DNA from 4 places in the Williamsia sp. z71 genome. Region 3 is predicted to be linked to each of the others. Evidence: riboswitches for the same ligand, from Rfam matches in the RefSeq annotation. Region 3 holds a riboswitch; each other region holds the start of a gene.
The links. Region 3 has a riboswitch for S-adenosylmethionine ahead of AC51GR_RS23285 (LLM class flavin-dependent oxidoreductase). Riboswitches for the same ligand answer to the same signal wherever they lie in the genome.

Region 1: another riboswitch for S-adenosylmethionine. It lies ahead of AC51GR_RS18425 (bifunctional o-acetylhomoserine/o-acetylserine sulfhydrylase); the one in region 3 lies ahead of AC51GR_RS23285 (LLM class flavin-dependent oxidoreductase).
Region 2: another riboswitch for S-adenosylmethionine. It lies ahead of AC51GR_RS01495 (hypothetical protein); the one in region 3 lies ahead of AC51GR_RS23285 (LLM class flavin-dependent oxidoreductase).
Region 4: another riboswitch for S-adenosylmethionine. It lies ahead of solA (N-methyl-L-tryptophan oxidase); the one in region 3 lies ahead of AC51GR_RS23285 (LLM class flavin-dependent oxidoreductase).

Annotation. Positions count from the first base shown of each region.
Region 1 covers NZ_JCANWX010000007.1:239,486-244,510, reverse strand. Annotated here, with positions in the region: gene metX (homoserine O-acetyltransferase MetX) at 1-883, opposite strand, end outside; gene AC51GR_RS18425 (bifunctional o-acetylhomoserine/o-acetylserine sulfhydrylase) at 885-2,201, opposite strand; SAM riboswitch class IV at 2,258-2,367, opposite strand; gene AC51GR_RS18420 (PE-PPE domain-containing protein) at 2,615-4,147, shown strand; gene AC51GR_RS18415 (MFS transporter) at 4,311-5,025, shown strand, end outside.
Region 2 covers NZ_JCANWX010000001.1:348,160-353,184, reverse strand. Annotated here, with positions in the region: gene alc (allantoicase) at 85-1,110, shown strand; gene AC51GR_RS01505 (hypothetical protein) at 1,160-1,663, opposite strand; gene AC51GR_RS01500 (aminotransferase class V-fold PLP-dependent enzyme) at 1,660-2,292, opposite strand; gene AC51GR_RS01495 (hypothetical protein) at 2,265-2,486, opposite strand; SAM riboswitch class IV at 2,518-2,633, opposite strand; gene AC51GR_RS01490 (DedA family protein) at 2,701-3,342, opposite strand; gene AC51GR_RS01485 (O-succinylhomoserine sulfhydrylase) at 3,390-4,598, opposite strand; gene AC51GR_RS01480 (rhodanese-like domain-containing protein) at 4,636-5,025, opposite strand, start outside.
Region 3 covers NZ_JCANWX010000011.1:95,776-100,800, reverse strand. Annotated here, with positions in the region: gene AC51GR_RS23300 (ABC transporter substrate-binding protein) at 1-360, opposite strand, end outside; gene AC51GR_RS23295 (hypothetical protein) at 357-506, opposite strand; gene AC51GR_RS23290 (LLM class flavin-dependent oxidoreductase) at 503-1,612, opposite strand; gene AC51GR_RS23285 (LLM class flavin-dependent oxidoreductase) at 1,698-2,765, opposite strand; SAM riboswitch class I at 2,796-2,890, opposite strand; gene AC51GR_RS23280 (MarR family winged helix-turn-helix transcriptional regulator) at 3,134-3,598, opposite strand; gene AC51GR_RS23275 (VOC family protein) at 3,736-4,248, shown strand; gene AC51GR_RS23270 (pirin family protein) at 4,293-5,025, shown strand, end outside.
Region 4 covers NZ_JCANWX010000010.1:161,613-166,637, reverse strand. Annotated here, with positions in the region: gene AC51GR_RS22700 (alpha/beta fold hydrolase) at 1-197, shown strand, start outside; gene AC51GR_RS22695 (PP2C family protein-serine/threonine phosphatase) at 194-1,393, shown strand; gene AC51GR_RS22690 (aminotransferase class V-fold PLP-dependent enzyme) at 1,390-2,589, opposite strand; SAM riboswitch class IV at 2,675-2,787, opposite strand; SAM riboswitch class IV at 2,980-3,097, shown strand; gene solA (N-methyl-L-tryptophan oxidase) at 3,340-4,470, shown strand; gene AC51GR_RS22680 (glutathione S-transferase C-terminal domain-containing protein) at 4,473-5,025, shown strand, end outside.

The DNA of each region.
Region 1 (5,025 bases), on a different contig from region 3:
GCACCTCGGACAGCACCACATAGCTACCCGGATCAAACCGGCGGACCAGTTTGTCGGCCTGGTGCTCGAGGTAACTCTGCACCGCGTAGCGGCCACCGTGCAACGGATCTTCTTGTCCCTGAGGGAAGTTGGCGAACCGCTGGTCGAGTTCGGGTTCGCTGCGGTAGTACATGTGGGCGATGCGGCGGGCGATGCCGAGGCCGGACGTGGGGGTCCGGCCGGTGCCGTGATAGTCGCCGTTCTGCCAGTTCGCGTCGGCCTTGATCGCCGCGATCTGTGTTGTCTGCGTGCCGATCTGGTCGGCCGAGGCGCGAGCGCCGACGGCCAGGATCAAGCCGCTGCGCACTCGCTCTGGATAGCCGATGACCCACTCCAAGGCGCGTGCGCCACCCATCGAACCGCCGAGGACGGCTGCGACGGAATCGATCTGCAACGCATCGAGCAGGGCGACCTCGGCACGGACCTGATCGAGCACGGTGATGTGCGGGAACCGTGAACCCCACACCTGCCCTTCGGAATCCAGTGAGGCCGGGCCGGTGGAGCCGCCGCATCCACCGAGGACGTTCGCCGAGACGACACACCACTCGTCGGTGTCCACGGCGCCGCCCGGGCCGATCAGCCCGTCCCACCATCCGGGGGTGGGCTGATCGGGACCGGCGGGACCTGTTGCATGAGAGTCGCCGGTCAGGGCATGTAGTGCCAGAACAACGTTGTCGCGGGTGGGCGAGAGTGTGCCCCAGCGCTGAAACGCCAGGGTCACATTCTCGATCTGTCCACCGTTGTCCAACGAAATCGGGCCGACCGGCACACTGGTCAGCTGCCCATCGGGCAGGGATTCCCAGTCCGGATGAGTTCGTGGTGGCGTGTGCGGGTCGATACTCACCTCACTTGGCCGCAGCGAAGCCTGCGTCGAGGTCGGCGATGATGTCGACGACGTTCTCGATGCCGACGGCCAACCGGACCAGTCCGGGGGTGACGCCGGCGGCCAGCTGCTCCTCGGCGATCAGCTGCGAGTGGGTGGTCGATGCCGGATGGATGACCAGCGAGCGCACGTCACCGATGTTGGCGACATGGCTGTGCAGCACCAGTGCGTCGACGAACTTCTTGCCTGCGTCGACGCCGCCGACGATCTCGAAGCCGATGATCGCGCCCTGGCCGCGCGGAGCCAATTCCTGGCCCCGCTTGTACCAACGGGAGGATTCGAGGCCGGCGTAGGCCACCGACTCCACCTGGGGGTGCTCCTCGAGGTACTTGGCCACGGCCTGGGCGTTCGACACGTGGCGCTCGATCCGCAGGCTCAGGGTCTCCAGGCCCTGGGCGATGAGGAAGGCGTTGAACGGGGAGATCGCAGCACCGGTGTCGCGCAGCCACTGCACGCGCGCCTTGAGTGCGTAGGCCGGAGCGCCGAGGTCCGCGAAGATCGCGCCGTGGTAGCTCGGGTCCGGGGTGGTGAAGCCGGGGAACAGGTCGACGCCGTCACGCTGGCCGCGCCAGTCGAAGGTGCCACCGTCTACGATCACGCCGCCGATCGCGGTGCCGTGTCCGCCAAGGTATTTCGTGGCCGAATGCACCACGATGTCGGCGCCGTGTTCGAGCGGGTTGATCAGGTACGGAGTGGCGACGGTGTTGTCGACGATCAGTGGCAGACCCGCCTCGTGGGCGACGGCGGAGATGCCCGGGAGGTCGAGGATCTCGTTGTTCGGGTTCGAGATGGTTTCACCGAACAGGGCGCGGGTGTTGGGCTGGATGGCCGCGCGCCAGCTGTCGAGGTCTTCCGGGTCGTCGACGAAGCTGACCTGGATCCCGAGCTTGGGAAGTGTGTAGTGGAACAGGTTGTACGTGCCGCCGTAGAGACGGGGACTCGACACGACATGACCGCCGTTTTCGACGATGTTCAGGATCGCGTAGGTCTCGGCTGCCTGACCCGAGGCGACGAGAAGAGCCGCCACGCCACCTTCGAGGGCGGCGATGCGCTGTTCGACCGCGTCCTGCGTGGGGTTCATGATGCGGGTGTAGATGTTGCCCGGCTCGGCGAGTCCGAACAGGTTCGCGGCGTGCTCGGTATCGCGGAACGTATACGACGTTGTCTGGTAAATCGGCAGCGCACGGGCAGAAGTCGCCGAGTCCGGGCTCTGGCCGACATGGACCTGCTTGGTTTCAAAACTCCAGTTGTCAGCCGGATTGACGTCGGTGTCAGACATGTAGGACTTCTCTTTCATGGTCGGTGGACATCCAATTAGAGGGTCCGACCTTCCGGACCCCGCGCTTGCCGCGGCGAACCGCAACCTGGTCGTCACCCGGAGCACCCCACCGCGGTTGGAGGGTTGCCGGTCAGCTAGCCGGGGCTCATTGCTGACACTCAGGACCTGGCCAAAAGGATATAACACGCGGATCCTGCGCAAAAAAGCGTTCAGCGCACGGCGATTCTGCGGCTCGCCGTCGGCTGCGCCGTGCTGTACTACGTTCATGCGATTGGCCTTCGGCAAAGGTTGTCGTAACTTCAGTGAAGTTGCCTCAAATCACCCGAGGCCGTGTGCGATTCGAGACACCTGGGGCTGCTGTGAATGATGGTTCAAGACGTCGTCGGGCAGTCCCGACCCGTTCCGGTCGCCGGGTGACGGCGCTTGCGTCGGGGGCCGCGGCAGCCGCGCTGCCGGTACTGACCTTCCTCGGTAGTGCCCCGGCGCTCGCCACCGAAGCCCCGGCGGAGTGTGGCAACGGCGCCGTGTTCGTGGTGGCCGGAACCGGCGATCCGGAGTTCCTGCACACACGGGGAGTGGAGACCCGGTACATCGCCCAGGGTTATGTCGTCAAACGGGTCGACTATCCGGCGACATTCTGGCCGCTCGGTGCCCAGAGCTACGACGCCAACATCGAGGTCGGACAAGCCGTGCTCACCGATGATGTGGCGACCTATCAGGCCAGTTGCCCGGGCAAGCCTGCCGTCATCACCGGCTATTCGCAGGGCGCTCGAGTGGCCGGCGACGTACTGGCCGACATCGCGGCGGGTAAGGCGGATGGTGTCAGTGCCGACGGGGTGTCGGGCGAGCTCTATGCCGACCCGCGGCGACGCGGAACGAGCGCCGGCGCCGGGGCCGAGGTCAATCTCATCAATGCGTATCCGGGCGCGATGCTCGACGGTTCGCGCGACGGCGATTTCGGCGATGTGACGGTCTACTCGGTCTGTATCGACGGTGATGCGGTCTGCGACGTGCCCGACCCTCGGCGAGATCCGATCGGGGCGCTGGACGCGTTGCTGGGTTTCTGGGTCAAGCACTTCAGCTATGGCGACATCATGTCGGCGGGCCCGGGGGCGTCCGCCGGCGCCGATGGGGTGACCGTCGTCGAGGGCTCCGACGGGGCCACGGTGATCCTCGTCGGTGCCGATCCGTCACTGACCACCGTGCTGGCGCAGGTCGGACTACCCAACCTGCTGCGCCCGGTGATCCTCGATTTCCCGCGTCTCGAACCAGCTGTCATCCAGCCGATCTCGCGCGCGATCATGGGCTTGCTGCCGGCTCTGCCGCAGCTCGGGCACGGTGCGTATCTCACCGACCTGTACGCGATCCGGGACGCGCTGTCGGGGGACCCGGCGGCCTGGTCCGCGATCTTCGGGAGCGCGGTCAGCGTCGTCGAGTATCCGGTGAACTTCGTCCGGGACTGGGTGGCGGTGATCGATGCGGTCCTCGACCGGCGTGACCCGGATCTGGGGTTCATCGCGGCGCCGACGGTGCGCACCGTGGCCACTGCGGTGTTCGGTGCGGTGGTTCAGGCCAGGACCGAGCCGGCGGACCCGGCCGCTCACCCCGCCGTCGTCGACGATTCTCAGAAGGTCCTCGCCGTGGCGCCCGTTGGTCACTCGCCATCGGCCGATCACCCGCCCGAGTCGGCCGCAGTCGTTGCCGAGCCCGGTCGACATCGGGCGCCGGAGGGGCCGGCGGCGCCGGTGGTCGACGGGTTCACCACTACGCCGGGGTGGAATCAGCTCCCCGACACTGCCGATTCCGACCTGCCCGCCGATCCCGGCCGTACCGGTTCGGCGGACGATCAGGAACCGGAGACTCCGGCTCCGGCTGCAGTCGAAACGCCTGCCGCGACCGAGACAACGTCCATCGACGTGCCGGCCGACCTCGCCGTCACCCCGTAATCCGGGTCTCCCGCCACCGCGCGGACACGTCGATCTGTGGGTCAGTTCACGTCCGATCCCGGAATGAGCCGTGACCCCGACGGGGTTGACACCGTAGTTGCCCCGGCAATGAATTGCCCCGGCAGTGTCGCCGTCGCCCCGATCGACTTCGAGAGGTTCACCCATGTCTGCTGTCAGCACCGTCGCCCCCGAATCCTCGGGGGCGGTGCGGAGCGGTAGACGCAGCGCCATCCTGGCCCTGTCACTCGGCGCATTCGGTATCGGGACCACCGAATTCGTCGCGATGGGGCTGCTGCCCCACATCGCCGACTCGCTGGGCACCACCGAACCGACAGCCGCACATGTGATCTCCGCCTACGCGCTCGGCGTCGTGGTGGGTGCCCCGACGATCGCTGCACTGACCGCGCGAATGCCGCGACGCACCCTGCTGATCGCGCTGATGGTCGCGTTCACCGTCGGCAATGTCGCCACCGTCCTCGCCCAGAACTACGGCATGCTGATCGTCGCCCGCTTTGTCGCCGGACTGCCACACGGCGCCTACTTCGGGGTCGCGGCGCTGGTCGCCGCACATCTGGCGGGCCCCGAGTCCAGGGCGAAAGCGGTGGGTCAGGTGATGATCGGTCTGAGCGTCGCCAACGTCGTCGGGGTGCCCGCGGCGACCTGGCTCGGTGGTGCCGTCGGTTGGCGGGCCGCCTTTGTGGTGGTGGCCGTCATCGGGTTGTTGACGATTGTGGCCCTGTTCATGTTCCTGCCCGCACTCTCGGACATGAAGATCACCAATCCGATGACCGAACTCGGTGCGTTGAGACGCCCGCAGGTGTGGTTTGCGCTCCTCATCGGCATCGTCGGATTCGGTGGGATGTTCGCCTTCTACACCT
Region 2 (5,025 bases), on a different contig from region 3:
CGCGTCACGGAGCTTTCGCAAGAACCGGGCGTCGCCGGCGCGACAAGTCGCACCCGCTGGGCGGTGCCACTAGCCTGATGAGTCGTGACTCCATCCCCGCCGAACTCGCGCCCCCACTTCACCTCGATGCCAGATCTGGCTCTACGCGCTCTCGGCGGCGCGGTCCTCTGGACCAACGACGCCCTCTTCGCCGAGGCCGAGAATCTCATCAAGACGTCTGCCGCCGAATATCAACCGGCGACCTTCGGGCACAAGGGTCAGGTCTATGACGGCTGGGAAACCCGGCGCCGGCGCGAAGCGGGTGTGGACCAGGCCATCGTGCGACTCGGTGTCCCCGGCATCATCTACGGCGTCGTGGTCGACACATCCTGGTTCGTCGGCAACTACCCCCCCTGCATTTCAGTGGAAGCTGCTGCGGTCGAAGGCATTCCGACCATTTCGGAGCTGCTCGAGAACACCAAGTGGCAGACGATCGTCGATCGCGTCGAGGTCAACGGCGATACACAGAATCCGTTCCGGGTGGACTCCAAGGAGCGGTTCACCCATGTGCGGCTCACAATCCATCCGGACGGTGGCGTGGCCCGATTCCGGGTGCACGGCCGTGGCGTCCCCGACCCGAAGTTCTTGTCCTACGGACACTTCGACCTCGCCGCCCTCGAGAACGGCGGCATGATCACCGCCTGCTCCAACATGTTCTACGGTTCCCCGAACAACCTCCTGATGCCCGGCCGGGCCCGCACGATGGGAGAAGGCTGGGAGACCTCACGGCGGCGCGACGACGGAAACGACTGGGTCCAGGTCAAATTGGCCGGTGAGTCGACGATCGGCCTGGCCGAACTCGACACCAGCTACTTCTTGGGAAATGCACCGGGCTCGGCGATGATTCGTGGCCGCGACGGCGAAAACGGTGAGTGGTTCGAGGTTCTGGGCCGATCCGCCCTGCAACCCGACACCCGACACCGGTTCCTGATCGAGGCAGACCGGCCGATGACCGAGGCCCGCCTCGACATCTTCCCGGACGGCGGCATGGCACGACTGCGGTTGTACGGCTCGCTGACCGAAGACGCTCGCGCACGGATCATCGATCGCTGGGAAAACGGCGAGAGCTGATCGGCGGATCGGTCCGCATCACGCCTGCGATCAGGCGTGGTGTGGGGCGTCAGGCCGCGGTGGCCCGTTCGAGCAGTCCGGGCAGCACGCGGTCGGCGATGAGCTGGGCCGAACCGGGCCGATCACCCGTCCGCCCCAGGTCGAGAGGCCGCAGGATGACCGCATCGGCGACCTCGGCGGTATAGATGTCGACGATCAGCGTCAGCAATCCGTTGGCGGTGCCGACATAGCGGACGGTGTCGCCGAACCTCGACTCCCCCAGCCGCAGAAGCTCTGCCCGCGCGGTGGCCGCGTCCTCGGCGATCACCACGTCGATCTCCAACGCCACCACCAGGTCCGCGGGATCCTCGCCCAGTTCCTGCCAGCCGGCACGCAGTGCGGCTCGCTCCTTGATGCCGCCCCGCAATTCCGGCTGGCGGATCCGGCGGACCGCCGAACCCCGGGCCTCGGACGGGCCAGGCCTGCTCCAGGCGAGCTGGTGGTTGTCGCCCTCGATGGCGACCAGCAGTTCGGGGCGGGTGCGTACGGTGGTGACGCGATCTGCTTCGGTCATGATTTCTCCTGCTCAAGAGTGCTGTCCACGAGTGAGTTCAGTTGCCGGGCAAGCTCATCGACGCCGGTGTGGGCGTCCCATCGGATGACGGCGGGCTCAGGGTGTCCGGCCACGGCCAGTGAGGCGATTCCCACGCGGTCACCGGCATCGGGCCACAGCTGCAGTCGGCGGATCCCGGGATGCCGGGCGGCTTCGGCGTCAAGCCACTCGGACAGTGCCTGCTCGTGGAGACCGGCGCTCTCGTAACCGAGGTCGGCCAGCGCCCGGGCCGGGGACCGGTCAGTGCCGACGTTGCCGTCGACGGTGTGGATATCGGCGTCGGCACAGTCGGCGAGCCAGTCGCCGCGGCCCACAACCACCGCCGGACCGGCGACGGACCGGCCGGACAACACGAGGTAGTCGATCCCGTGGCTGGTCAGGTTCACCGCCCGCCGGGACACGAGCTCACTGCCATCGACCAGCAGTCGCGCGCCGCGTCGGTGTGCGATCGCCGCCAGCGCGGGCAGCGGCACCACTTCGCCGGTGGCCTCGGCGACGGCCGGAACGATCAGGAGTGCGGCGCTACGGCGTTCGAGCTCGCTGTCCACCGCGGCCAGGGTGGTCACCAGATCGACCTGCGCCGGCACCACCCGGTGGTCACCATCGGGGTGGGGTTCGTGAGGGCGGCGGTCAGATCAAGTGTGACGACGCCACCGGGCGCGACACCGGCGACCAGCGCAACGGCCTCGGCGAGTTCGGAGGCGAACAGGACCCGATCGGTCGGGCGGGCCTTCACAAACCGGGCGATCTCGTCCTTCAAATCGTTCGTGGAGGAGTTCGTCACCCACAGTCCCTTCAGATCCGGACTCGGCCGGAGTCCGCGCTTGCCGCCGTCCGAACAGACAGCGGCCAGGTTGTCACCCGGAGCACCCCGCCGCGAATGGAGGGTTGCCGGCCAGCAAGCCGGGGCTTGTCGCTGACACTCGTCACCGATGACCACATTGCAGCGCCGTTGATTTCCCTGTCAAATATCGAACCTCTTTAACCCGGCGTGAATGTTATTCCGCGCTGGCCGCGGCCTTTTGTGACCTGCGCCGATGCTGCCACCAGCGAGCGGCGAAATAGAGAAGCATGAGCGCCCCGGCACCGAAAGCCAGGTAGAACATCACCGTCGCCCCGACGGTTTCACCGACCGCGTAGCCGATGATGCACACCACGGTCACCCAGACGACACCACCGGCGACGTTTGCCAGCACATACTGACGCGTCGGCATCTTGCTCATCCCCGCCACAAACGGGGTCACGGTGCGCACGTAGCCGATCCAGCGGGCTCCGATCACCGTGGCCACCCCACCATGGCGGATGAGTTCCTCGGCCTTCTGCCAGCGTTCTCGTCCGACCCATCCGCCGAAGCGGGTTTCGGTGATGCGGCCACCGGATCTGCGGCCGATGGAATAGCCGGTCCAATCGCCGAGCACCGCGGCAACGCACGCACCGACGATCAGCCAGACGATGTTGGTCTCGCCGAGGGCGGCCGCGACCCCACCGGCGAGCAGGACCGTCTCACCGGGCAGGACCAGACCGAGCAGGGCCGCCGCTTCTCCGTAGATGACGACGAACACCACGAGATACACCGCCCACGGCGGCGTCGACTGGATGATCGAGATGACCCAGTCGGCCAGCGAGTGAAAAATGCCCACCCTCCGATCCCCGGTGACGGCCGCAGGCGGCGTCGCCCAATTCTGCGTTACAGAGCCTGGTCGAGATCCTTCAGCAGATCGTCCACACCCTCAAGACCGACCGACAGCCGAACCAGCGAATCGGACAACCCGATCGCAGCCCGACCCTCGGGTCCCATCGCGCGGTGGGTGGTGGTCGCCGGATGCGTGATCAACGACTTCGAGTCCCCGAGGTTGTTCGAGATGTCCACGATCTGCAGACCGTCGAGCAATTCGAACGCCCGCGCCTTCCCGGATACCGAACCGGTGTCGGCCAGTTCGAAGGTCACCACGGTGCCACCGCCCGACATCTGCTTCTTCGCCAGATCATGCTGCGGATGTGATTGCAGGAACGGATATCGCACCCGCGCAACCCGCGAATCGGCTTCGAGGAACTCGGCGATGCGCAGCGCCGCGGCGGTCGAGTGATCCACCCGCAGCCGCATCGTCTCGAGTCCCTTGAGCAACGTCCAGGCGTTGAACGGGCTCAGCGCCGGACCGGTGTGCCGCATCAGGGTCTGCACCGGACCGTCGATGTATTCCTTGGACCCGAGTACGGCACCACCCATCACACGGCCCTGACCGTCGATGTGTTTGGTACCCGAATACACGATGACGTCGGCGCCGAGTTCCAGGCCACTCTGCAGGAGCGGGGTCGCAAAAACGTTGTCCAGCACGACCTGTGCACCGGCGGCGTGGGCGAGCTCGCAGACCCGCTCGACGTCGACCAGGGTCTGCATCGGGTTGGACGGGGTCTCGAAGAACACCGCGTCGGTCGGCTCGGAGAGCGCCTGTTCCCACTGCTCGAGGTCTTCGCCGTCGACAAAGACGGTTTCGACGCCCCAGCGGGGCAGGATCTCGTTGCAGACGACAAAGCACGAACCGAACAGGCTGCGTGCGGCGACCAGCCGGTCACCGGCCTTGAGCAGCGCACCGAGTGCCACGAAAACCGCGGCCATGCCGCTGGCGGTGGCGAAACATGCCTCGGCGCCCTCGAGCTGACGGAGTCGCTCCTGGAACATCGCCACTGTCGGGTTGCCGTAACGGGAGTAGACGAAGCGCTCGTCCTCGCCGGTGAAAGCCCGCTCGGCCGCGGCCGCGGACGAGTAGACATAGCCCGAGGTCAGGTACATGGCCTCGGAGGTCTCCTCGAAGCCGGACCGCATGAGGCCTCCGCGCACAGCGAGGGTCTCGGGCGAAAGTCCCTCGGGCAGATTGGCGTTCAACTCGTCCTCCATCGTGCGCAATGCATTGTCTGGTAGCCGGCGGCCGGAATCACGACTGCCGCCACGGGAGGCCGGTTGCCTTCCACCCGACCGCACCGCGATGTCCGTCCTGATCGGTCGCACCCTCGAAACCGTCGAGAATGTTGTACGCCTTGGCCACGCCGTCGGCGGTCGCGGCCTCGGCTGCACCGATCGAACGCTGTCCGGACCGGCAGAGGAACACGACCTGCTGATCGTCCGCAATACCGGCCTGGCGCAGCTGCGTCACGAAATCGGCGTTGCGGGCACCGTCGGGAAAGCTGACCCATTCGATGAAGATCGCCCTCTTGGAGACATCGGTCAGGTCCGGCACGCCCACGTAGCTCCACTCGGCCTGGGTCCGACAGTCCACGAGCACCGAGGTCGGATCCTCGCGCAGGAGGTTCCAGGCTTCTTGCGG
Region 3 (5,025 bases):
CGGCGTGCCATCACTGAATGTCACACCGTCGCGGAGCTTGAACGTGAACGATTTGGCATCCGGGCTGATCTCCCAGCTCTCCGCGAGCCACGGCGTGATGTCGCCGGTTCCCGGATCCTGGTCGGTCAGGGAGTCGACCACCTGGCGGGTGACATAAATCGTCTGGTTGGTGGCGCCCTGAGCGGGATCCGAACAGGTCGGCGCCCCGGACAATCCGTAGCGCAGGGTTCCACCCGGCGTGGCGGGGCCGGCGTCGCCCTCGCCGCCGGAGGCGTCGGACCCGCAGGCACTGAGCAGGGTTGCTGTCATCAGCGCCGCGCCGAATACGGCGAGTAGCGGTCGGGACACACTTGCATTCATCGATTTCCTTCGTCGATCCTGGCGGTGGCACGCTTCTGCGGCGAAGCGGCGGCTGCTTCACCCACTGTCAACTCACTGATGAGGTTAAACCGTTGCGCCCCAATATCTTCAATAAAATCAGGTTGGTTTTGAACCAACTCGATCACGCCACACCCTGGATATCCCTGTCGCGCTTTGCGACTTCCTCACGAACGATCGGAATCACATACCGGCCGAAGTCGATCGCGTCGTCGAGCAGGTCGTAGCCGCGCGCCGAGAGGATCTCGATCCCGAGGTCGTGGTATTCGAGCAGCGCGGCCGCCACCGTCTCCGGAGAACCGACCAGCGCATTGGAGTTTCCGCCGCCCCCGGTCGCTTTGGCCGTTGCCGTCCATCCCGCGGCTCCGAAGCGGTCGATTGAATCAGCTATCTCCAGCAGACGCTGAGAGCCGGCGTTCTGAGGCGATGTCAGAGAGAATCCGCGTGGGAATTGGGCGGCGCCGGCTGCCCGGGCATTGAGCTGACCGAGTATCGATTCGGCCTTCTGCCAGGCCAATTCATCGGTCGGTGCGATGATCGGCCGAAACGCGACCTGTAGCCGCGGGCGCTTTTGTCGACCTGCAGCTTTCGCGGAGGCGGTGATCGACGCGATCTGCTCGGCGGTGTTCTCGAGGGGTTCACCCCACAGCGCGTAGATGTCAGCCTCCGCGCCACCTACCGCATAGGCGGCCGGCGACGACCCGCCGAAGGAGATGTCGGGCCGTGGCTGCGCCACCGGGAAGACATCGGAGACGAAGTCGTTGAACCGGTAGTGGGTGCCGTTGTGGTCGAACGGTTCGCGGCTGGTCCACACCTTCTTGACGATCTGGATGTACTCACGGGTGCGTTCGTACCGCTGGTCTTTCGTCAGGAAGTCACCTTCCCGCTGCTGTTCGGTGTCGTTGCCGCCGGTGATGAAGTGCACCGTCACCCGTCCCCCGGAGATCTGGTCGAGGGTGGCGAAGGTCTTGGCGGCGAAGGTCGGGTACGAGACATTGGGACGGTGCGCCAGCAGGATCTCGATGCGGTCGAGGTTGCTTGCGATGTACGAGGCGGCCGCCGCGGGTTCGGGAGCACCGGCGCCATAGGCGAACAGGATCCGGTCCCACCCGAAATCCTCGTGTGCACGAGCGAGTTTGAGTGTGTACTCGCGGTCGAACGAACCGGCGGTGGTACGAGGGTGGGTCTCGGTGCCGTCATTCGTGGCTGCGATCCCCAGGAACTCTACTGGCATGGTTGTCCTTTTTCGAAGTGTCAGAGGAAACGTGTGGACGTGCGGCGGCCGACATGTGTCGACGGCGGGATCCGGGTCGGGGCAGTCACGACAGCACCTCCAACGCGGTGGGAGTGGCGATCGGGCGACTCGGGATCTCGCGCCGCAGCACCGGGGCGATCTCGGACTGGAAGAGTTCGAGCGAGTCGCGGTGCTGGGCATTGCTCAGGCCGCCGGCGTCAGCATGCAGATGCATCACCTCATGGCCGAACTTCTCGTGGTACCGCAACACCTTGTCGATCACCTGTTGTGGACTTCCGAGTAGTAGCGAGCTGCGTTCCACAGCGTCTTCGAGGGTCGGAAACACCAGCGGCAGACCGAATGACCCGATTCTCGCCAAGGTGGCATCGAAGATCGGGCGGTAGGTGTTGATCGCATCCTGCGAGTTCTTGGTGGCGTAGTACCCGGCCGATCCGGCACCCACAAGAGCATCCGCCGGGTCGTGCCCGTATGCCGCCCACCGCGCTCGGTAGTGGTCGATCAATGCCGCATAGGGTTCGACCGGGTTGGTGACGTTGGCAGAGAACAGCGGATCCCCGTAAAACGCTGCCAGGTCGACTGATTCGCGGCTGGTGGCACTACCGTGCCAGACGCGGATCTTCTTCTGCAGCGGGCGGGGCAACGCCTCGGCGTCGATCAACGACGGACGGTACTTGCCGGTCCAGGTGACCGTGTCGTCCTCCCACAGTCGCCGGAAGAGTTCGTAACCTTCGCGGTTGCGCTCCCATTGGTCGGCCTCGGTGACTCCGAACAGCTTGGCCTGCGCGGCGCCGTTACCCTTGCCGATCATCAGTTGCAGTCGACCGCCGGAAAGATTGTCGAGGGTCGAGTAGTCCTCGAAGGCGCGGACCGGGTCGAGCAGACTGAGCGTTGTCACCGCGGTGAACAGCGCGATCGTCGAGGTCCGTGCGGCGATGTTACTGAGCACAACCGGTGGCGACGAGGAGATGAACGGCCTCTCGTGCCGTTCGCCCACCCCGAAGCCGTCAAACCCCAATTCCTCTGCGAGGACCGCAGTGTCGATCACTTCTCGAAACCGCTGCGCCGGGGACACGGTCTCGCCGGACAACGGGTGGGGCGTGTGGGTGATCAAACTGATCAACAGAAACTTCACCCGGACTCCTGAACTGATGACATGACACAACCTTCATCGGTCCCGGCAGTAGCACCCGCACCCGCCGAGGCGGGGGGTTGCTGCGACGTCAGCGAGCCGGGTCTCTCAGTCGCTCTTGATGATCCTTGTGCACAGTAGGCCGGTGCCCACCCACCGTGGAACGGTTAGATTCAGTCGGGTTCAAACCCCCCGGTCATCGATGACCCCGGGGTGCTGCAATGTCACACGGAACAAACGCGATCTCGCGCCCTGTCATCAGCAACGATCAGTTGCCGACCGTGCGCACTTGGGGTTCGGCAAGCTGCTTGCACCCGCAACGACTTTTCGCCAACCCCCGCAGCCGACCGAGTCGGCGATCGACCGGGCGCCTATGCCGGCGGCTGCTGCAGGTGCTCACGCACGTCCGCGAATGCCCGGCCCACCACGGCAACATCGCGCGTACTCAGCAGATCGAACACATTTCGCCTGACCGCGGCGACATGTCCGGGGCTCGCCGAGGTCAGCTTCTGCATCCCGGCGTCGGTCAGTTCGGCCAACATGCCCCGTTTGTCGTCTTCGCATTCGACGCGGCAGACCCATCCGGCGTCCACCAGACGACCGATTGCCCTGGTGGCGCCGCTTCGTGTGGTGGTGATCGCATCAGCGAGATCCCGCATGCGCAGTCGGCGCTGCGGCGCCTCGGACAAGACGACGAGCAGTTCGAAGTCGGTGAAGGACAAGCCCGCATCCCGGGCGAGCTGCTGATCGAGCGTCCGCAACAGCAACCGGGTCGCATCCAGGTACGCGCGCCAGGTCCGCTGCTCGTCCTCACTGAGCCACTGTGTTGGTTCCACGGTTCAGAGCATAGCCAAAGTAGTTGACAACGCAATCAGTTGCGATACGCTACCAAAGTAGTTGACAACGCAACCATTTACCTCTGGCCACTCGAAGCGCACACTGGATGAAGACCCCCCGCACGGAAGGACCGGCCATGAGCACCGCCGACACCGAGAACAAGCGCTCGCAGGAATACGCGGGCAGACGTGAGGCGATCCGCGCCAGACACCTGGTACCCGCCGACTCCCGGCCGGCGTCCTCGGCCCGCGGTCTGCACCACACCGCACTGGTCAGCGGCGACGTCGAACGCACCGTCCGGTTCTACCAAGACCTGCTCGAGTTCCCGCTGACCGAACTCATCGAGAACCGCGACTATCCCGGCTCCTCGCACTTCTTTTTCGACATCGGCAACTCAAACCTCCTGGCGTTCTTCGACTTTCCCGGCCTCGACGTCGGGCCGTACCAGGAAGTCCTCGGCGGACTGCACCACGTCGCGATCAGTGTCGAACCGCAGCGCTGGAAACACTTGCGCGACAAGCTGATCGACGCAGGCGTTGAACTCATCGAACACAGCGAGGTGTCGCTGTACTTCCGCGATCCCGATGGCGCCCGCCTCGAACTCATCGCCGATCCGCTCGGCGAGATGTACGGCTCGCACGTTCTCTAGGCACGACCTGTAGGCGATACCGCTCCACCCGAAAGGCCCCACCGATGACCACCGCAACACCTCCCACCCGATTCGACCTCCGCCGCGCCGACAGCCGCTTCAAGACCGATGCGGGCTGGCTCGACTCCAAACATTCCTTCTCCTTCGGCCACCACTACGACCCGGCCAACACCCACCACGGCGTCCTGATGGTCAACAACGACGACATCGTGTTGCCCCGGCAGGGTTTCGATACCCATCCCCATCAGGACATGGAGATCGTCACCTGGGTTCTGCAGGGTTCCCTGGTCCATCAGGATTCGATGGGACACAACGGCGTCATCTACCCCGGCCTGGCACAACGGATGAGCGCCGGCACCGGGATCATGCATTCGGAGAAGAACGACGTCTGGCGCCAGGACAGCGCGGACGAGACCCACGATCCGGTGCACTTCGTCCAGATGTGGGTTGTCCCCGACGAATCCGGGATCACACCGGGATACGAGCAACTCGAGATCGACCATGAATTGTTGTCCGGTGGATTCGTTCCGGTGGCCTCGGGCATGCCCCGGTACGCCGACCACTCCGCGATCCGCATCAAAAATCGTTATGCCACCATGCATGTGGCGCGCATGACCCCCGGGCAGCGTCCACTGACCCTGCCGGACGCTCCCCTGTTGCACGTCTTCGTCCCGCGCGGTGAGGTCGAGATGGAGAGCGTCGGGGAGCTCGGCACCGGCGACGCGGTCCGCGTCCACGGTGATGGCGGACAGCAGCTGACCGCCACCTCCGATGCCG
Region 4 (5,025 bases), on a different contig from region 3:
CACGCGTCACCGTGCCCACCCTCGTGATCGAGTGTGAGCGCGATTCTCTGGCGCCCCGGCACGTCGGCGCGTACGTGCATGATCAGATCGAGGGCAGCGAACTCGTCACGCTCGACGCCAGCGGCCACTGCCCCCAGCTCAGCAACCCCGTGCCCACCGCCGAGGCCATCGCGGCCTTCGTCGATGGCCGTCGATGAACACGGACCACAGTGATATCAGGTCACCGGACGTACTCCAAGAGAGTCTGGAAGACCTGTACGAGAATGCGCCGTGCGGGTATCTGTCGACGTGGCCGGACGGGTGCATCGCAAAGGTCAACACCACTCTGACGGTGTGGCTCGGGCAGGACCGAGCGTCATTGTTGGGCAAACCCTTCAGCGATCTGCTCACCGCAGGCGGGAGGATCCACTACGAAACCCACTTCGCACCGCTGCTGCAGCTCGAAGGGGTACTGAACGGAATCACCGTCGACCTCGTCGCGGCCGACGGCCGACGACTGCCCGTATTCGTCACCGCGAACGTGAAGATCGGCGCCGATGGAACCGCCGTGCTCATCCGCATCACCGCACAGGACGCACGTGACCGCCGCGCATACGAGAAGCAGTTGCTCGAGGCGCGGCGCCATGCCGAAGAAGAACATGCGCGCATACAGCTGCTCGCCTCGACACTTCAGCGCTCGCTGCTTCCACCGTCGTTGCGACCTCCCGATGGCATGGAGGCCGCGGCCCACTACCACGCTGCGTCGATCGACGATGTCGGCGGCGACTTCTACGACCTGTTCGCCCTGTCGGCGCACAAGTGGGGGTTCTTCCTCGGCGACGTGTGTGGCAAAGGGGCCACCGCGGCGGCGGTGACCTCGCTGACCCGCTACACGCTGCGCGCCGCGGCGGTGTACGACGACGACCCGATTGCGGTGTTACACAACCTCCACACGGTGTTGCATGCCAATCACCATGGTGACGAACCACGGTTCTGCACAGTGATCTTCGGGGTGCTCACCCGCCACGACAACGGTTTCGACGTCCACCTCGCCAGTGGTGGGCACCCACCCGCACTGCTGCTCAGCGCCGCCGGTCAGGCGCAGTACGTGAGCACCGAGGGCGGGCAATTGGTCGGCATCCTGCGCGATCCCCGGTTCGTCTCGACACGGATCCATCTCGATGCCGGCGACACCCTCGTCCTCTACACCGACGGGCTCACCGAGGCGCGGACCGGACCGGGTCCCGAGCGGTATGACGACGACGGTGCGCTGCTCGAGTTCGCGTCGGCACACACACCGACGTCGGCAGGCCAGATCATCGAGGACTTGGGGGCATTGCTCGACACTTTCGGTGCCGGCCTCGAAGACGACACCGCGCTCTTGGCGCTCAGTGTCCCCGACCCCGGGGTCTAGAGGGTTCGGAGGGCGGTGAGCAGTAGGTCGACGTCCTCGGAGGTCGAACCGAGGCCGAGGCTGGCGCGCACCGCCCCCGAACCGTGGCCCAGGCGATCGAAGAGCGGGTGGGCGCAGAATCGTCCATCGCGCACACCGACGCCGTGTTCTGCCGACAGATGGGCTGCCACCTCAGCGGCCCGATGCCCGTCGACGACAAAGCTGACAACGCCAACGGCGTCGGTGCTGTCGGTGAAGATCTTCAGGGGGTGCACGCCCGGGATCTCTGCCAGGCCGTTGCGCAACTGTTCCGTGAGCGCGGTTTCATGGGAAACCACGGCATCACCGAGGGACGCGATCTCTACGCAGGCCGCCGCGAGCGCGGCCGCACCCAGGACGTTGGGTGAGCCGCCCTCATGACGGGCGGGCGACCGCGCCCACGTCACGTCCTGCTCGGTGACGTTCAGAACGGCACCACCACCGGCCAGGTATGGTTCGGCGACGTCAAGCCAATCCCGGAGTCCGACAAGCACTCCCGAGCCGAATGGTGCATAGGTCTTGTGACCGGAGAACGCCAGGTAGTCGATGCCGGCGGCGGTGATGTCGATCCTGCGATGCGGAACCAGCTGCGCTCCGTCGACGGCAATTCGGGCACCATTGCGGTGCGCGAGATCAGCCAATTCATCGATCGGCAGGATCTCACCGGTGACGTTGGACGCGCCGGTGACCGCCAGCAGCACCGCGCCGGTGTCCTTGAGGGCGGTCTCCACCCGGCTGATCGTCGCAGTGAGCGTATTCGCGGTCCGCACCACGTGAACATCCCTCCACGGCAACAGATTTGAATGATGTTCCAGGTCGAGGACGACGACCTTACCCGGCACGCAGCCGGCCAGGAGGTTCAGGGAATCGGTGGTGTTCCGGGTGAAGATCAGGCTGTGCTGCTGCCCGGCGCCGACGAACTCCGCGACCTGCGCGCGGGCGCTCTCGTATGCCTGGGTGGTGACCTGCGACGCGTAACCGGCCCCGCGGTGGACGCTCGAATACGTCGGCAGGAGTTGCGTGATCCGCTCGACGACGCTGCACAGAGCCGGCGCACTCGCCGCGTAGTCGAAGTTGACGTATCGCGTGGTCGAGCCATCACTCAGTGGCGCTCGGGTATCCGAACCCTCAATCGCTGCAAGGGCTTCCAAGGATCGTCCCAGTGTTGCAGTGCTCATTGCTCACACCCTCCGGTGTCAGGGATTCCACACGCGCCGCCAGTTCGAACCCTGCCGATGCGGCAGTTCGAACTCGGACGTGGGAGTTCCGCGCTTGCCTGTTCGGGTTCGAACAGGCCAGGTCTTCACCCGGAGCACCCCGCCGCGATGGAGGGTTGCTGACCAGCAAGCCGGGGCTGTGCGCTGGTACTCGTGACCGACGACGACGCTAACAGACTTCTTCGGCGTCGTCCATACCCATTTTGCTTTAACTTCTCGGCGATCGGAACTCCGCGCATCCTTCGGATTTGGGCAGGAGCGTGCGTATGGTTCTGTCCAACAGTTGAAATCCTCCGACCCGGGCATGCCCCCACGATGCCCGGATTCACTTGGTGGACAACAGCTGCCCTGTGTCAACGAGTATCAGCGCCAAGTTCCAGCTTGCTGGTCGGCAACCCTCCACCGCGGCGGGGTGCCCTGGATCAAAGACACGGTCCCAGCCTTCACCGGCATGGGGCAAGCGCGGGGTTCAGGCATCTGAGCCCGAGGATATCTCCAGGAGTTCGATGATCATTCACATCCGCCGTGCTGCTCGCTGCGTGGTCAGCACCGCACCCACTTACCAGGAGAGCACCTGATGTCCGTGTGGTCCGACAGGCTTCGATCCAACAAGGAGCAGATCGTCGACAGTCCCCCTGACCACCACACCCGGCTCATCGCGGTACCTGCTCTCGAACAGCGACACGAACACGAGGGAGCAGGTCGATCCACATGAGCGTGACAAGGGTCGACACCGTCGTCGTCGGTGGCGGGGCGATGGGTTCGGCCGCCGCCTGGCAACTCGCCCGGCGAGGCACCGAGACCGTTTTGCTGGAACGCTTTTCACCCGGACACCGCAACGGCGCGTCCCACGGAGCGTCACGGATCTTTCGCACCTCCTACGCCGAGCGCCCCTACGTAGAGCTGGCCCGCGAGGCCGAAACGCTGTGGGCGGAACTCGAACAGGAGTCCGGGTCAGAGCTGCTCACCATCACCGGTGGCGTCGACCAAGGATGGACGCACCGTCTGACCGCCATCTCCGATACCCTCGCCCACCTCGGACTCGTCCATCAGTGGCTCGAGCCCGACGAGGCCTCGCAGCGCTGGCCCGGAATCAGATTCGACGGCCGCGCGTTGTATTACCCCAACAGCGGCCGACTACATGCGGACAACGCTGTCAGCGCGCTACAACGCAGCGCAGCAGCCCTCGGCGCAGAGGTTCGACACGAATCGCAGGTGATCTCGATCGACGTCACAGACGACAACTCGGTCACCGTACGCACCGATGACCAGGAGTACGTGGCCCGACGTGTGGTGGTGGCGGCCGGCGCCTGGGCGACGAAGCTGTTGTCGGGCATCGTGCCGCTGCCACAGATCACCGTCACCCAAGAGCAACCTGCACACTTTGTACCGCGTGACCAGGACGCCGAGTGGCCCAGCTTCGGGATCCTGCACGACCCGGACGGACCGAACGCACCCGAATTCGGTGGTGTGTACGGCCTGTCCTCGGGTGCCGAAGGCGTCAAGGTCGGGTTCCATGGAACCGGACCGGTCGTTGACCCCGACCACCGCGATTTCACGGCGGAACCACGGCAACTCAAGGCCTTGCAGGAATACGTCCGCCATTGGGTGCCCGGCGTCGATGCCGACGCACTGACCCCGATCAGCTGCACGTACGCCACCACACCCGACTCCGACTTCGTCATCGACCGCCGCGGTCCGGTTGCGGTCGCCGCCGGATTCTCCGGACACGGCTTCAAGTTCGTGCCCGCCATCGGCCGCCTCCTCGCCGACCTCACCGCCGACAAAGATGCCCCCGAGCTGTTCTCCTTCCGCTCCCACTCCGCAGAAAAGGTTGTCTAGCCATGTCGAGATTCGCCAGTCCAGCCGATACCGAGACCTACGGTGAGTACACGATCACTCGCGAACCGGACGACACCCGACCGGTGTATCGATTCGCCGGACGTATCAGCGGCGACGGATCCACGCCCTACCCGGCCGTCGCTGATCGCTATCACGTCTATTCCGGTTGGTTCTGCCCGTGGGCTCAGCGGGTCACGCTGGTCATCGAGCTGGCCGGCCTCACCGATGTGATCAGTGTCAGCTACGTCGACGGTGCGCGCGATGCCCGCGGGTGGGCATTCCGCGAGACCCACGGCCCCGACCCGGTGAACGGCTTCACCCTGTTGCGCGATGCCTATGAGGCCACCGAACCCGGCTTCGACGGCCACGTGTCGGTCCCCACCCTGTGGGACCGCGAGACGAAGCAGGTGGTGAGCAACACGTTCGACACACTCGACGCCGATCTCGCGTCGCAGTATCGCCGTCAGATCACCAGTGAGTTCGACCTCTACCCAGAGGATCTGCGCCCGCAGATCGACGAGTTGGAAGTCTGGTTGCGAGCCACGGTCAACAGCG